2 regions of the Paenibacillus sp. M-152 genome follow, and region 2 is predicted to be linked to the other one. Evidence: riboswitches for the same ligand, from Rfam matches in the RefSeq annotation. Region 2 holds a riboswitch; the other holds the start of a gene.
What was found. Region 2 has a riboswitch for cyclic di-AMP ahead of EGM68_RS00615 (resuscitation-promoting factor). Riboswitches for the same ligand answer to the same signal wherever they lie in the genome.

Region 1 (7,855 bases), 100 kb from region 2:
AGAACAAGCATATTAATAATAGCCTGAAGGCTGAATTGGACGAAAAGCAACAAACCCGTTGGAGTGTGAGTGTAACCAAGCTGTTGGAGACACTGCTTGGAAGTCTGTCATGGTGAGGTGTCTATAGATGCGGACTGTTTTAAAAGAAGGCTGGGCGCTAGTGCGCATACGCTTTTATATCGTTATCATTTTATTTTTGTATCGTCTGCTGTGGGGAGTATTTCTCTATCGGCTGGTACAGTCGGCCGTTGTCCCGCTGCTGCTGCGTTATCCTGATCAGAGCCAAAACGAGCTGGGAAAGACCTTGTTTTGGATGGAGGGCCAGATCGCTTTGATGGACAGCCGGGAAGTACACGTATATTTATGGATACTACTAGGGGCGACCGTATTGCGCGTCCTAATCACTCCCTTCATTAGAGCTGGCATATATCAAAGCCTGTATACCGATGCGTCTGAACCGCAAAGCCTGTCCTTCTTCAAGGGGATGAAACGTCACGGTATGTCATCTCTGTTGTATTACATCATCGAGTTGGGTTTGCTGCTGCTTCCCGCCTTCTGGGTGGTACCGAGACTCTATCCTATTGTAGCAGGAACGCTGCAATCTTCCTCTTACCTGTTGCATTTGTTGCCCTATGCCATTGGGTGGGTGGCTTACGGTTGGTTCATTCGGCAGTGCATCCTGTATATGCAACTGGGCACGGTCAGTGGTCACGCCATACTATCGTCCCTGCTCGCCTTCTTTCGCCAGCTTCTTCCGGCTGTAAGCGTATCTCTCTTGCTTGGTGCTTGTGTGCTGCTGGTCTTCGGTCTATTTGGCACCGTAGCGATGATTTGGACTGGTATGTTGGCGCTAATTCTCCAGCAATCGTATCATTTTGTTACCAGTCTGGTCAGGCTGTGGCATATCAGTTCGCAGTATCGTCTATGGCACATCGATATCTCCAGCAGAGGCTAATCCCTCTCTTTATGCTTTCTCCTGCATTTTTAGCTGTCGAAAAAACTTTTTTCTTTCCCGTGCAAACGGCACATAACTGAATACTGTTAACAGAATCTGTTCCTAGGGCGTTAGGAACAGATTTTTTTTGTAACTTTTTGCGATGAAACATTTGCCAAAGCCTGCTGTCTTTGTTACAATAATCGCAGTGAACTGATAGTAACAACTTTGTAATCTTTATTGTAACCTTTATCTTAAAAACATCGTTGTCGTGAATACTGCTCTCCAAGGTGCACATCTTAAGTTAAGCCTAATTCCTGGCACCTAGGAAGCGGGGGAACCAGTTTGGGTGAATTGATCTCGCAACAGAGTGGTCATAGGGGAACCTTCTACCGAATCCTTAAGCTAACCTCGCAGGCATTGGAAGGGGTATATTTTTTTTGAAGAAGAAGCTAACGATCGCAGCCATGGGTCTCGCCATTGCCTTTACATCTTTTACATTCGGTGGCAGCAGTGCATTTGCAGACTCTAAGATGGACCAGGTCATCCAAGATGCCAAAGGAACGAACTATAGAAGCGGAGGTACTACACTCGAGGGATTCGATTGCTCCGGCTTCACAATGTATGTATTCAACAAACTGGGAATTAAACTGCCGCATCAATCTGGATCACAATTCAAAATGGGAGCTTCTGTATCCCGCGATGAAATGAGACCAGGCGACCTGGTGTTCTTCAACACCACAGGAAGAGGCGTTTCCCATGTAGGTATCTTCGTAGGTGAAGGGAAATTCGCCCACTCCTCGACTTCACGTGGTGTAGTAGTTAGCTCACTGAACGAAAATTATTACGCTAACCGTTATGTCGGTGCAAAAAGAATTATGAGCACAGACGCTTACCATTCTGTAGCTTCAGATATTCCTGATGACGACAACGTAGAATAACTACCGCACAGCAAGCTAACCCTAGCCGCAATTTGATTCTGGCCGGAATCGAATTGCGGTTTTTTATGTCCACTACATCAGTAATTATTATCATTACTGACGAACTGACACCTCAAAAGGTTTCAGTTTTAGCGAACATCGTCGTTTTTACCGCCACCGCTGGGGGAGCATATGAGCAGTAAATCCTTCTTATTGAATGTATACCCGACTTAGGTACGAAATAAACACGCTTGCCATTCTCCTACAACTTGTCTACAATCTGTGGTTAATGATTGAAGTACCTACATAAGGAGGAATGAAAAAGTGCCGGCCTCAATATCCAACTACCGGATCGTACCGATGGACGAGCATCAAGCGGCTGAAATCTGTGAGTGGCGCTATGATCCTCCCTACAACATATACGGCTGGCTTCCCTGGGAACAAATGAAGGCACTTGAAGTCGAATTTGGAAGTCCCACGCTTCGCCAAGAGCAATATGTTGCCGTACTGGACGAAGAGAATGAGCTGACGGGATTTGCTCAATATTTTCCTATGGTCGGTGTGACCCGGCTGGGTCTTGGAATGCATCCCGAAAGATGCGGACATGGCACAGGCTCCGACTTTGTCCGGGCCATTGCCGAGGAAGCCAGACGACGTCATCCACAGAATGAAATTGACCTAGAGGTTCTCACCTGGAATCAGCGGGCTATACGAGCCTACAAGGCAGCTGGATTTGAGCTGACGGATACCTATGAACGTCAGACTCCAGATGGCAGAAAACCGTTCTATTGTATGGTATATCGTCCTGAACAACAGAACCGGGTTCTATAAATAAGAGCGCCTTCGCTATACAACCGCGATGTTGTATAGCGAAGGCGCTCTTAATATATACAACAGATCATTATAAAATCAATGACTGCTGCGCATTTTTTCAAAAGCTTCATTATATTGTTGGGCTTCCTTAATATCTACGGCCATAATACCGCCATCGTCCCAAGAGGTCAAACGCAGAGTCACGGTCTTGTAATCAATCGTAATAAATGGATGGTGATTGAATGCCTCAGATATAGCGGCAACTTCATCCACGAATGCAATTCCCTTCATAAAACTGGAAAAATTATATTTCCGAACGATCCAACGTCCTTCCTCCAGTTCCCAGCCCTCCAGTTTCTCCAGATGTGCTTCAATCTCTTCTTGTGTAAAAGGCATGTTACGAACTCCTCCCCGTTTATACGGAAGCCTTTTAGCCGCTTACATGCGGCCAAAACTACGATATATTGGTGTACATATTACCACGGCCCCGTTGATAAATCCATAAGACGGCCTTCAAATCAAAGGGACCGACGTCAGCTCCTCATCTCCGATGAGTACATAGATCCGGTGCTGCTCCGGCTCATAAATCACAACGCCGCTGCCTACAGTGATTATTGGCTCCGTACCCAGTGCATAAAATAGGTCTTCTGCCAAAGCTTCATTGACTTCCTGACGCCCCATCGGGTTCAGCCTGTCCCAATCTTCTGCTTCCATTTCAAAAAATTCATAGCTATCTGGGATGCGTCCCACAGCCTCTGTCAAATCGTTCAAAATTTGTTCATACTCGCGCCCATGCTTTACTCCCATGCTATTTCCTCCAATGGTTCAGCGATTCAATACATAATCACTTTATTATACCGGAAATTGGCCCTTAACAAAAAAGAGAGTTTTGTCGATAAATACTATAATCCGTCTCATAATGACGCGCTTGGGGCAAGGACGACCCATGCGGCATGAAAGGATTCAAAATCTATTCTCATGGATGAGGTGTATCATGCAAATTACAACCATTATTGGACTTGTGCTCGGGCTTTTGTCACTGGTCGTCGGGATGATCCTGAAGGGCGCGCCAGTCGTCAATCTGGTCAATAATCCCGCTGCTTACATGATTATTTTCGTCGGAACAGCAGCAAGTATATTCATGGCGTTTCCGATGGATGACATGAAACGGGTGCCAAAGCTGTTTAAAATTATTTTCACCCAGCAGAAATTGCTGGATCGCAAGGAGCTTATCGGTACATTTACCGAATGGGCATCCATTACCCGTCGTGAAGGTCTGCTCGCGCTGGAATCCAAGGTCGAAGAGATCGACGATCCCTTTATGCGCGGCGGTATGCGAATGATTATCGATGGTAATGATCAGGAGTTCGTACGCGATGTTCTGATGGAAGACATTAACGCTACCGAAGATAGACACCGCGCTGGCGCACTGATTTTCTCCCAAGCCGGTATGTACGCTCCAACACTCGGGGTACTTGGTGCGGTTGTAGGTCTGATCGCCGCTCTGGCCGACCTTAGTGACATGGAAAAACTGTCCCATGCCATTGCAGCCGCTTTTATTGCAACGTTGCTCGGTATTTTTACAGGCTATGTCCTATGGCATCCAATGTCCAACAAGCTGAAACGGCTATCCAAGAAAGAAGTGGAACTTAAGTTAATGATGGTCGAAGGTCTGCTTTCCATTCAATCTGGTATCTCGACGATTGCCATCAGCCAGAAGCTAGCAATCTTCCTAACTCCAACCGAACGGGCTTCGATGACCCAGAAGGATGGCGATTCCAGTGAGTAAAAAGAGACATGAACCGCATGAAGAGCATGCTGACGAAAGCTGGCTGTTGCCATATTCCGACTTAATGACCCTTCTGTTGGCTCTTTTCATTGTCTTATTCGGTATGAGCTCGCTCGATGCCAAAAAATTTGAAACTATGGCTCAATCCCTGAGTTCAGCTTTTAGTGGCGGTACTGGCGTGCTGGATCACTCAGCCGCGAATCCGTCGTCACAATCCATGGATATGGGCAAAAATAAAGAAGAGGTATCACAACCCTTAAAATCGAAAGCCACTTCCACCTCTGATCTGCAAAAGCAACTCGCCCAGCGGGAAGAAGAAGATTTAAAGAAGCTTAAAAAGCAAATGGATCAGTATATTCAAAATAACGGCCTGTCCACCCTACTGAACACCAAGCTGAACCAATCCCAGCTGATGATCACCATTAGTGATAATGCCCTGTTTTCATCCGGGCAGGCCGAAGTAAAGCCAGAAGCGAGAAAGCTGGCCAAATCCATTTCCAGCATGCTCCAACAGTTTCCTGGTTATGACGTTATCGTATCAGGTCATACGGACAATGTACCTATTTCCAATAGTCAGTTTCCGTCCAACTTTGATTTGAGTGCCAAGCGTTCGCTCAATTTCTTGCGTATTTTGTTGCTCAATCCTCAGCTTGATCCTACCAAGTTTGTATCCATCGGATATGGCGAGTATCGACCATTGGCAGGCAATCAAACTGGAGCAGGACGTGCCAAAAACCGTCGTGTCGAAATTTCCGTTCTTCGCAAATATCAGAACGGTACACAAGTTATTAGTCCTACCTCAAGCTCGAATGAAGGTTGATCATCATGAATATGTTATATGAACAAAGGCACCGCCGCATTTTTTATGCAGCTGGTGCCTTTTACTTTAGGGATTTCTGTTCTCTAGCCCTGTCATATACGAGGGACAAGCGCTGTAGGCTATAAGAAGGCCTCTGGCATTAGCTAAGTGTATAATCAAGCATCTGGCCCAGTTCCAGCTTTTCAGCCTCTGTTAAATCACGCCAGGCGCCTTTCTGAAGGGATCCTAAACGAATATTCATAATTCGTAGGCGCTGCAGTTTCTTAACTTCATAACCGAAGGCAGCACACATACGTCGGATCTGACGATTTTTCCCTTCTGTCAGGATAATACGGAATACATACTCAGATACACGTGTTACTTCACAGGACAGCGTTCGATGACCGAGTATCTTTACACCGCTGGACATCCCCTGCACAAAGGATGGTGTGACTGGACGATCCACTGTTACGATATACTCTTTTTCATGCTTGCCTTCTGCCCGTAAGATCTTATTCACAATGTCCCCATCATTGGTTAATAAAATGAGACCTTCCGAATCCTTATCCAAGCGTCCAATTGGAAATATCCGCTGCGGGTGCCCCACAAAATCGACAATATTGCCTCTAATGTGGCTCTCTGTCGTGCTTGTAATGCCCACTGGCTTGTTCAATGCAATATAGACGTGATCGGACTTATCGCGCAGTGGCTTGCCGTTCACACGGACGTCATCGCCTTCCTCCGCTTGACTGCCCAGCACGGCCACTTCGCCGTTAATCGTCACGCGGCCGCTCTCTACCAGCTTGTCCGCCTCCCGGCGCGAGCAAAAGCCAGTTTCGCTGATAAATTTGTTAATGCGCAACCTGTGTACCCTCCATTTCTACGAACACACTTCCTTCTGCCCCCAGCTCATTACTCAGGCTTGGCGATCGGAAGCTGCACGAGGGCGGTTGTTCCCTCTCCCTCTGTGCTTTCAATATCCAGTGTGCCTTTATGGCTCTGTATAATACGCTGGCTGACCATAAGCCCTAGTCCTGTACCTGTTTCTTTGTTTGTGACAAAAGGTTCTCCCAGCTTGGATAGCATTTCTGCGGGAATACCCGTTCCCTGGTCCCGTATGAAGATTTTAACGCTTTCTCCCTCTAAGAACAAATGAATTGTGATGATGCCACCTTTACTCATAGCCTCCATGCTATTTTTAAGTAAATTAATGAATACCTGTTTTAACTGATTTTCTTCAGCATATACCAAGGCAGGCTCGTCCGTGACCTGAAGGTTGAATACAATACCCAACAGATGCGCCTGGCTATCCAGTAAAGAAATAACATCACTCACAATATAACGAACATCTTTTTTCTGAAAATGCACTGCCTGTGGCTTCGCCAGTATTAAAAACTCGCTAACGATCAAATTGATGCGATCCAGCTCAGACATCATAATATCGTTGTGTTTCATATTCAACACTTGATTTTGCTGCTGTAGTTGTAGGAAGCCACGTAGCGTGGTTAATGGGTTACGAATCTCATGCGCTACGCCTGCCGCCAGTTGCCCTACGGTTGTCAGCTTCTCTGATCTACGCAGCAGTTCTTCCATCCGGTTGCGCCCCGTAATATCACGCGAAACACAGATAAAGCCTAAGATTTCGCCTTGTTCATCCAGAATAGGGGACGTACTCATACTAATCTCTACTGTACTTCCATCCTTACGCATTCGTAGGGTCTCACTTGATACGATGCTTTCTCCCTGAAGCAGGCTCTCCTTCTGAAATTCATACTCCTCTTGTTGCTGCGGAGGTACAAACTCCAGCTTACGGCCAACCAATTCCTTCTTAGTCCATCCGTACAAAGCTTCGAAGGCATGGTTAACCCGAATAACACGATCCTCCTGATCGGTTACATGAATCGCATCTGCCGTCTGATTAATAACCGATTCTAGATGCTCCTTTACAGAACGGTTTTCTTCATACATCTGTTCAAGTCTTCTCGTATACATCCCCAGATTGTAGGCCATCGCATTGATGCGCTCACCCAGCCGTGCAAGCTCATGGCCGCCCTTAATTTCTAGCCGTGTATCAAAATGGCCGTCAGCCATCTCGTTCACTTTTCCCAAAATCGACTGAATCGGACGGACAAATAGGCTGGCGAGCACATAGCTTCCAATGATCACAACCTCCAATAGAACAATGGAAATAGCAACTAAACTAATCAATTGCTTAGATATAACAGAAGCGATTGTATCATAATTCATGACAATACGAATGACATAGGCATCACGGTTTGTCGGATAAAAAGGTATGTAACTGACAAGCACTCGTTCGCCTTTAATATAGCAATCTTGTACGATACTCTCTCCCGAAAGGATCGCCCTTGACACGGCCAAACGATCCTCAGGCACTCTCGCTAGTTGATACGTGCCGAATTGAATCGGTTCGTTGTACATGTAATAGTGTTTTCGGTCGTTACCGTTCTTGTCCATCGTAGCGCCACCAAAGGTTGCAGGGTTGATTCCTGTTATCTCCAAAATGCGATAATCCACTTGCTGAGTCTGCTTCACAATCTCAGCTGGACTCAAGATAGGTATAAAATCCTGGACTGAAGTAT
Region 2 (7,855 bases):
AGGCGTTACTTTAAGCGTTGACAAATTTTCAAGCTTCGGCAAACCGATGCGGTAGCTTCCCCTTGTTTCAATTCCACCCACTCCGCGGCTGCCACTGATGGTCTGATGAAATAAGTCTCCCATATTGACTGTATCACGGATTGAAGTAAATGCGGCCTTGGCAGCCACGTAAACGGGGTCCAGAGCGTGAATCAGGATACGCCCTGGGGAGCTGGCAAAATTGGCTCCCGCACGTAGCAGCGCCTCAAAATGGGACTGGCATGCCCCCGCTACAATTGTCAGTGAATCCAGATGACGCTCATATTGTCTGGCTACCTGAATCGCTGCCACAAAATTTTGTGAATTCTTGTAGCTTTTCAAGCTGTACAAATCGTAAGGTTGCGGCTGCTTCAGCACACCATCATGTCCGGTGATGACTACAATATCAGGACGAATGCGGGGAAGCAGTCGATATAACGTATCCGCCATTGCCGATTCGTGAACGTGATGTCCCTCAGCGGGAACACGGAGCTGTTCATATAAACTGAGACATTTTCTTAAATAGCCGGGATCTCCATCCAGATGAAGAACCTTTCCTGGCATTTCAAAATACGTCGACTCTACCGGATCACTCCACTCTCCAATCAGAGCCGCCTGGCTACGGGCAGCTTGCTGCTGGCGTGCCCGTTGCAAAAGATTAAGAGACTCCCCGGCCTTAATGTGGGCCTGTTGAGTCTTACCGCTAATCTGGTCTGCAGGCACTCTGACCAGATCGTTCACCGGGGAATCGGCCAGTAGCCGAAATTCCGTCCCCTTAATGATCGCTTTATCCCGCTGGATGTCTTCAACGCGAAACGTGACATCACCGCCGTACGATTTCCGAACGACCAAGTCTCCTAAACTCATCACACTGTATCACCCCTCCTATATCGTATGGGTGAATGCACAGTTTGGTTCCAACTTAGGATATACCAGCCTCCAATAGCACGGCGCTCAGACGCGCAAATTCCTCGATACTCAGCGTTTCCCCTCGACGGGAGGGCTCAATATCAGCTTGTTGCAACAGCGGCTCCAGCGTGTCCCTGTTCTCTTTGGTGAAGAAGCGGCTTTTTAGGTTATTTGAAATGGTTTTACGGCGTTGGGCAAAAGCGGCATGAACCACTTCAAAAAAGTGCTTCTCGTCCACCACTTCCACCGGAGGGACTTCTCGTACACGCAGCCGAATAACTGCCGAATCAACATTCGGCTGCGGAATAAATACTGTATTCGGCACCGTACAGACTAACTCAGGCTCACTGTAATATTGCACGGCTATGCTTAAGCTGCCGTAATCCTTCGTACCAGGAGACGCAGCCATGCGCTCAGCCACCTCCTTTTGAATCATAACGACGATATTCTCCAAAGGAAGCTTGTCCTCCAGTAGACGCATCAGAATCGGTGTAGTGACGTAATACGGCAGATTAGCGACGACACTCACTTTGCCCACGTCTGCAAAATCGACTGCAAACACTTCACGCAAATCCAGCTTTAACACGTCTCCATGGCGAACCTTTACATGCTCGTAAGGGGCCAGCACTTCTTCAAGAATGGGCAACAGCCGCTGGTCAATCTCAACAGCGGTAACTGCCTTAGCGGATTGTGCCAACTTCTCGGTCAAAGCTCCAATGCCCGGACCGATCTCAAGCGCGCCCTTTGTATCATCCAATCCGGCAGCATTTACGATCTTGCTCAGAATATTTTGATCAATCAGAAAGTTTTGTCCCAGACTCTTTTTGAACGAAAAACCGTGCCTTTGAATAATTTCCTTCGTACGCCGCGGTGTTGCTATATCTTGAATCCCTGTCATACGGATATCACAATCCTTCACTTTCGATTTGTGCCAGCGCACTGGCAAATTCCTCACGACTGATCTGAAAGACAGAGAGCCGCTTATGTAGCTGCTTTCCGTTACAATAGCCAATACCCAGTACATTCCCCAAGGCCATACGGCGTGCAGCAGCATTGGGGTGGGTAATAAGTCCAGCGTCAATCAGGTCCGCCATTTCAATCAGCGGTTCGGCGCCTTCCACTGTCGTATGTACCCGCGCGAGAGCGTGTCTGATGGCTTCCGGGGAGGCATTCTCCACGCCAATATCCCCTTTGCGTGTCGCCTCTGCCTCAGGTATAAAAGCCTGCTTGCAGCCGGGGACCTTGGAGGCGATAATTTTACGGATACGCTCCCCTGCATGATCGGGATCAGTTAAAATAATGACCCCCCGCCGTTCCTGTGCCAATGCAATTTTCCGCAGCGTCATTTTATTAATGGCTGAACCGCCAGTTTCTATCGTATCTGCTTCGACAGCACGGCGAATGGCTACCGTATCATCCCGGCCTTCCACCACGATCACTTCCTTGATCATCTTCGTTTCCCTCCACTGCTATACAGCAACATATATTATCTTTCCCTGCTTTTGAAAACAAAATAAGAAGAGGATATCCTCTTCTTAGCATGGCATAACTATGTTGTTAATACTATCGCATTGTCCTCAACATACACAACCTGTTTTAGTTGATTTCCGGCTTTACAGGTCCGATAACATATACGGTTTTACCGTGCTTACGACCAAATTGGTTAGCCCGGCTTAAACTCTCATAATACACATCGATTTTGTGGCCTTTAATCGCGCCACCGGTATCCTCCGCACGGCGGAAGCCTACCCCTTCAATATACACCCACCAGCCGATGGGAATTACATTCGGATCGACAGCGATGGTGCGTCCTTCCGTGACACGCGTGCCGGAGGCGGTACGTGTACCAATACCTGGCTCCTGGGCAGAGTACGCCGTCATGGAGACATTTTGTAAAACTTTTTTATAATTAAAATTAATACCTGCTTTACGGACAGCACTGCCCGAACTAACCTTTGTAGCCTTAACCGCATCTTTAGGGCCGATGGAAGCAGCTAGAACGACCGGTTTTTTCTTCGTCCCTACCGCAATTACCTTATCCACACGATTTTGTGCGACTTCCTTGTTGACCAGCTGTTTGGACACCAATTTTCCATCATGGTATACCTTTTGAACATGCTGGACTACCACACCCGATTTGCCACTTTGAATGACTCGATTATCGCCTTTATAGAGACTTGGATCTGCCGTTTTGATGACCTGATAAGGCACTTGTTTTTTCTGTTCGACCTGCTGTTTCTTCACACGGACGATTTTTATGTCCATGTTAGCTGAAACAGAGGCATCCAACGCAGGGTAAACTTTATCCGTTGATGATAATTTATAGCCCGAAGTGCGAATGGCACCCTCTACTGTATTTTCTGTTGTGTACAGCTTTTTCGTCTCATTGCCTGAGGATACTTTAACCTGATTGGCACGTTTAATGACTACGCGATCCCCATCCTGTACTGCCCCGTTTAGCGGCATGGAAATTGTATCATGCGGCTGAAGTGAAATAGAATGCTCATTGAGCAAATCTTGGAGCTTGGATTCCCGGGTTTCTACCGCAGATGCCTTACCATCGATGACAAAAAAGACTTGTTTTTTAGATTGCGTGTACATCAGAATTGAAATCATAATCGTTAGTGCGATTAGAAAAATAGCAACCAAAGCAGCCTGGCGCACATTCTCTTGCTTCCAACGTAATACGTAAGACATGCTGGATGAGCGTGACTCATGGGTCTCCTCTTTTCGGAAAATGCCCATTTCCTCCGTCCTCCTTACATAGCCCGCCGTCTGGAGTAAGACATAGTTGATCGTTGACGTGACTATAACAGATTTTCTACAAGACAAGCCCGTACTGCGACTGTCCTGCACCATGTACCCGTCTTCGCGGCATGCTGTCCTCCCCTGTTTAACCACAGTATGATGACAGATTTTCTTTTATTCACAACAAAAAAAGCCAAAGAAAGAGACTAGAGAGCTCTTTCGTGGCTTCCGACATGTGTGAATATGCGGGAAAACTCATGCACGAGATGGCTTCTCTCTTGTTACGCTTACGGGGTTAGCTGTCGGGTTCGGACGTAGAGAGTCGCCCTAGCTTAGGTCAACCGCTCATGGCGGTCGCCTTCACATTCACCCCGAAGACCCAGAAAGAAATCGAAATACGGCTTCTCTACCTGTTCAATCCCATCCAGGAAATGAATTTCGGTCGAGCCGGCTACTGAAGAGATAATATCTCTTGCACATACGCCGGACGTACTGTAAGCCATATCGGTTCCCCCGTTCCCTGTAAAAGGGACTCAGCGAGACTGGTTCATGAAATGATTTGTTGATGTTTACACTCAACAACAATTCACTGAAAAGATGATATCCTGTTTCCATGCATGTTGTAAAGCAGGTTTCAAGTACATTTTTCAAAATATTCGGTTAAAAAATTGTAATATTCTTGAGTTTCCTGCAACAAAATCATAATTAGCTCCGTCTATCTCTTTATTTTGATTGATTTCTTCGCTTTTTCACTGAATGTCAAATCGTTCCAAGGCATTTTGGGTCGTAATGGATACCAATTCCTCCACCGTAATTCCCTTAATTTGGGCAGCTGCCTCTGCCACCAATCTCACATGTGCCGACTCATTTCGCTTCCCACGAAACGGATGAGGCGTCAAGTAAGGCGCGTCCGTTTCAATAAGCAGACGGTCCAACGGTACCTGGGCCAGCACCTCTTTTGGCTGCTTGGCATTTTTGAACGTTATGGGCCCGCCGAAGGAAAGGTGGAAACCCATATCCAGCACCATTTTAGCTGTCTCCCAACTCCCAGAAAAGGAGTGCATGACTCCGCCAATCTCGCCCGCCTTTTCCTCACGTAAAATCCTCACAATATCTTCATGTGCATCCCGGTTATGGATAACAATTGGCATGTTGAGCTCACGTGCCAGGCCAATTTGATTTCGAAGTACCCGCTGCTGCACATCCTTTGGTGATGTATCCCAATAATAATCCAGACCGATCTCTCCGATCGCTACAACCTTTTTATGACTGCATAACGATGCAATCCATTCTAAATCACCCTCCTGCATTGTAATGGCATCCTGCGGATGCCATCCAACGGCTGCATAAATAAAATCATACGTCTCAGCCAGCTTCATGGTGGATGGAATGGTCTCACGATTAAATCCGATATTGATCATCCGTGTTACTCCTGATTCGACAGCACGTGCTATAACTTCTTCACGGTCTTCGTCAAATTGTGGCGCATCTAGGTGAGTATGAGTGTCGAATAAATCCAAGGTTTTCATCTCCTTTTCTTACTTACATTTCAATATATTTGTCTATTGTTTGACAAAATAATTCCTTATTTCGGCAGGAAGCCTTTCTTTTACCCCGTTCAATTTATTCTGGGGAAAATACATGTGATATTTTCCTCGGTGAATGCCACTTATTGAGCGTACAATTTCTGAAACTTCGGATATTTCCCGTACCTCGCCCTGACGTCCAAGCAGTAAAATCTGGTTGTCCGTTGAACCGCCCTGCCGAAACACATCATAAGGAAGATCTGTCGGAAAATCAATTTCAAGATCATATTCAGGATGCAAGCCAGCCTTTTCCAAAGCCTCTCGAATATGGTCAACGGTATCTGTATCCATATTTTCAATCTCTACATATTTATACAATCTACGATCCATAAAACGGCTGCTCAAATCACTTAAAATTTCGTCCTTTTCTCGTTTCCATTGGCTAAATACCGTCTGAATCAAAGACTCATCCAGCATCAAATACTGCTCTACTGTTAGCTCTCCTTTTAATAGATCTGGCAGCGGATCCAGCAGAAAACCAAACTCATATCCGTTTTTGAACAATTCCTTAGCTCTCTTGAAAATTTTACGTAACAGGATTTCTGAGCTGCGTGTTACAGGATGGAAATAAATTTGCCAGTACATCTGGTAGCGTGACATTAGATAATCCTCTACTGCATGCATACCCGACTCTTTTACGACAATTCTCCCATTGTGAGGGCGCAGCAAACGTAAAATACGATCCAAATCAATTGTTCCGTAGTTAACACCTGTTGAATGAGCATCCCGCAACAAATAATCCATACGGTCAGCATCCAGCGGGCTTGTTACCAAGTTGACAACAATCGGCTTATCATACGTTTTGGCTATAACCGCCGCGACCTTGTGGGGCAACATCTCATCAACTTGCCGTAGCACAGCGTTGATCTTCGTGTCCCCCAGTACAATGCGGCATGTCCAATCCTCATGGTTCATATGAAAGGCTTCTTCAATTGAATGAGAAAATGGACCGTGCCCCACATCGTGCAACAAAGCGGCACACAGAGCAATCAGTCTTTCTTCCTTGGGCCAGTCGGGAAAATCTCCACGTTCAAATTGAGAAATAATACGTCTCGTAATCTCATATACGCCCAGTGAATGTGAAAACCGGCTGTGCTCCGCTCCATGAAACGTAAGATAAGATGTGCCTAACTGCCGAACGCGTCGTAACCGTTGGAACTCCGGCGTATTGATCAATCGCCATATCACAGTATCCTGAACATGGATGTAATTATGTACCGGGTCCTTAAAAACTTTTTCTTCACTGAGTGGCTGGTGCAAGATATCAGCTCCTTTAATATTCGGAATAATGGATTAAAATACAATAAAATCCTAAACGCCCTCCCTTATTCGACATCGTTTGTCGTTTTTTGTCGAATTATCACTTTTCGACATTTCCAAATCTACAATAAGGCAAATCATCCGTAAAATAAGGTAAGGTACATGGATAAAGCTCTTTGTTCTAAATACTTTTGCATAATTAGGCTGTTACTACTTTTTTTAGGTTGACTGTTTTGGGAATCGTTGGTATAGTAAATATCAGAAAAGAGAAAATTTTGTCGAATCATGACACTTATATTATTTTAAACGGCGAGAGGAGCCTGATTTATTATGATGAAATCCACTGGTATTGTAAGAAAAGTTGACGAGCTCGGACGTGTTGTTATTCCAATCGAATTGCGCCGTACCCTGGGAATCGGAGAGAAAGACGCTTTGGAAATTTACGTTGATGGCGAGCGCATCATGCTTAAAAAATACGAGCCTGCTTGTATCTTCTGTGGCAATGCTGAGAACGTAATTTACTTCAAAGGGAAAATTGTTTGCCAAGATTGCATTTCTGAAATCCCAACACCTGTGACAAACTGAGAATTTTAGTATATAATAGACTTATCAGAGATTGTTAATTCTAACCTTTTTCATATATACTCCTTGTTGCCTTCCACGGTTTGAACCCAACCGTTGGAAGGCCCTTTTTTGTTTAGACACGTATTCATAAGAGTGCGTTGTACACGTCCCTCTTGGAAATTGAACGGTCTGTGGCTGTACGTTTCATGGCATCCTTGCGAGTAAGCCCCTCTGACTCGTAATGCGCGACATGAGACTCCAAAGATAAGTCCTGCCACCATGCCTGCCGCTCCTGTTCTTCTTCCTCTTCGTTTTTCCCCTCAACAACCAGACAGTATTCACCAAGCGGCGGATTTTCCTCTAATTTTGCAAGACACTGCTCCACCGTTCCACGCACCCATTCTTCATGCAACTTGGTCAGCTCACGGGCAAGCACCACTTTGCGTGATCCTAATGTTTCCTTTAATACTGTCAATGTCCTTACAATACGGTGAGGCGATTCATAAAAAAGAATCGTGCCGTGGGATACCTGAAATGATAACAATAACTTCTCTAGATCCTTTTTTTCCCTTGGTGGAAAACCAGCGAAGGTAAACCTCTCTGTATCCAGTCCTGAGGCAATTAAAGCTGATAGTGCCGCATTTGCCCCTGGGATAGGAATAACACTGATTTCTGCTTCAAGTGCCAGCTTGACCAGATCCGAACCAGGATCAGAAATGGCCGGTAGACCTGCATCGCTAACCAGTGCCAAATTTTTTCCTTCTATTATA

Region 1: it holds a riboswitch for cyclic di-AMP, as region 2 does, so the genes downstream of both, EGM68_RS01005 (C40 family peptidase) here and EGM68_RS00615 (resuscitation-promoting factor) in region 2, are expected to answer to the same signal.

The regions. Positions count from the first base shown of each region.
Region 1 is NZ_CP034141.1:228,929-236,783, reverse strand. It holds gene EGM68_RS01015 (M1 family metallopeptidase) at 1-116, shown strand, start outside; gene EGM68_RS01010 (hypothetical protein) at 128-955, shown strand; cyclic di-AMP (ydaO/yuaA leader) riboswitch at 1,232-1,369, shown strand; gene EGM68_RS01005 (C40 family peptidase) at 1,375-1,875, shown strand; gene EGM68_RS01000 (GNAT family N-acetyltransferase) at 2,179-2,685, shown strand; gene EGM68_RS00995 (4a-hydroxytetrahydrobiopterin dehydratase) at 2,764-3,063, opposite strand; gene EGM68_RS00990 (hypothetical protein) at 3,181-3,474, opposite strand; gene motA (flagellar motor stator protein MotA) at 3,662-4,456, shown strand; gene motB (flagellar motor protein MotB) at 4,449-5,276, shown strand; gene rluF (23S rRNA pseudouridine(2604) synthase RluF) at 5,416-6,117, opposite strand; gene EGM68_RS00970 (PAS domain S-box protein) at 6,168-7,855, opposite strand, start outside.
Region 2 is NZ_CP034141.1:126,202-134,056, reverse strand. It holds gene yabG (sporulation peptidase YabG) at 1-885, opposite strand, end outside; gene rsmA (16S rRNA (adenine(1518)-N(6)/adenine(1519)-N(6))-dimethyltransferase RsmA) at 941-1,825, opposite strand; gene rnmV (ribonuclease M5) at 1,833-2,378, opposite strand; gene EGM68_RS00615 (resuscitation-promoting factor) at 2,524-3,672, opposite strand; cyclic di-AMP (ydaO/yuaA leader) riboswitch at 3,944-4,224, opposite strand; gene EGM68_RS00610 (TatD family hydrolase) at 4,425-5,195, opposite strand; gene EGM68_RS00605 (HD domain-containing protein) at 5,238-6,521, opposite strand; gene EGM68_RS00600 (AbrB/MazE/SpoVT family DNA-binding domain-containing protein) at 6,852-7,106, shown strand; gene rsmI (16S rRNA (cytidine(1402)-2'-O)-methyltransferase) at 7,231-7,855, opposite strand, start outside.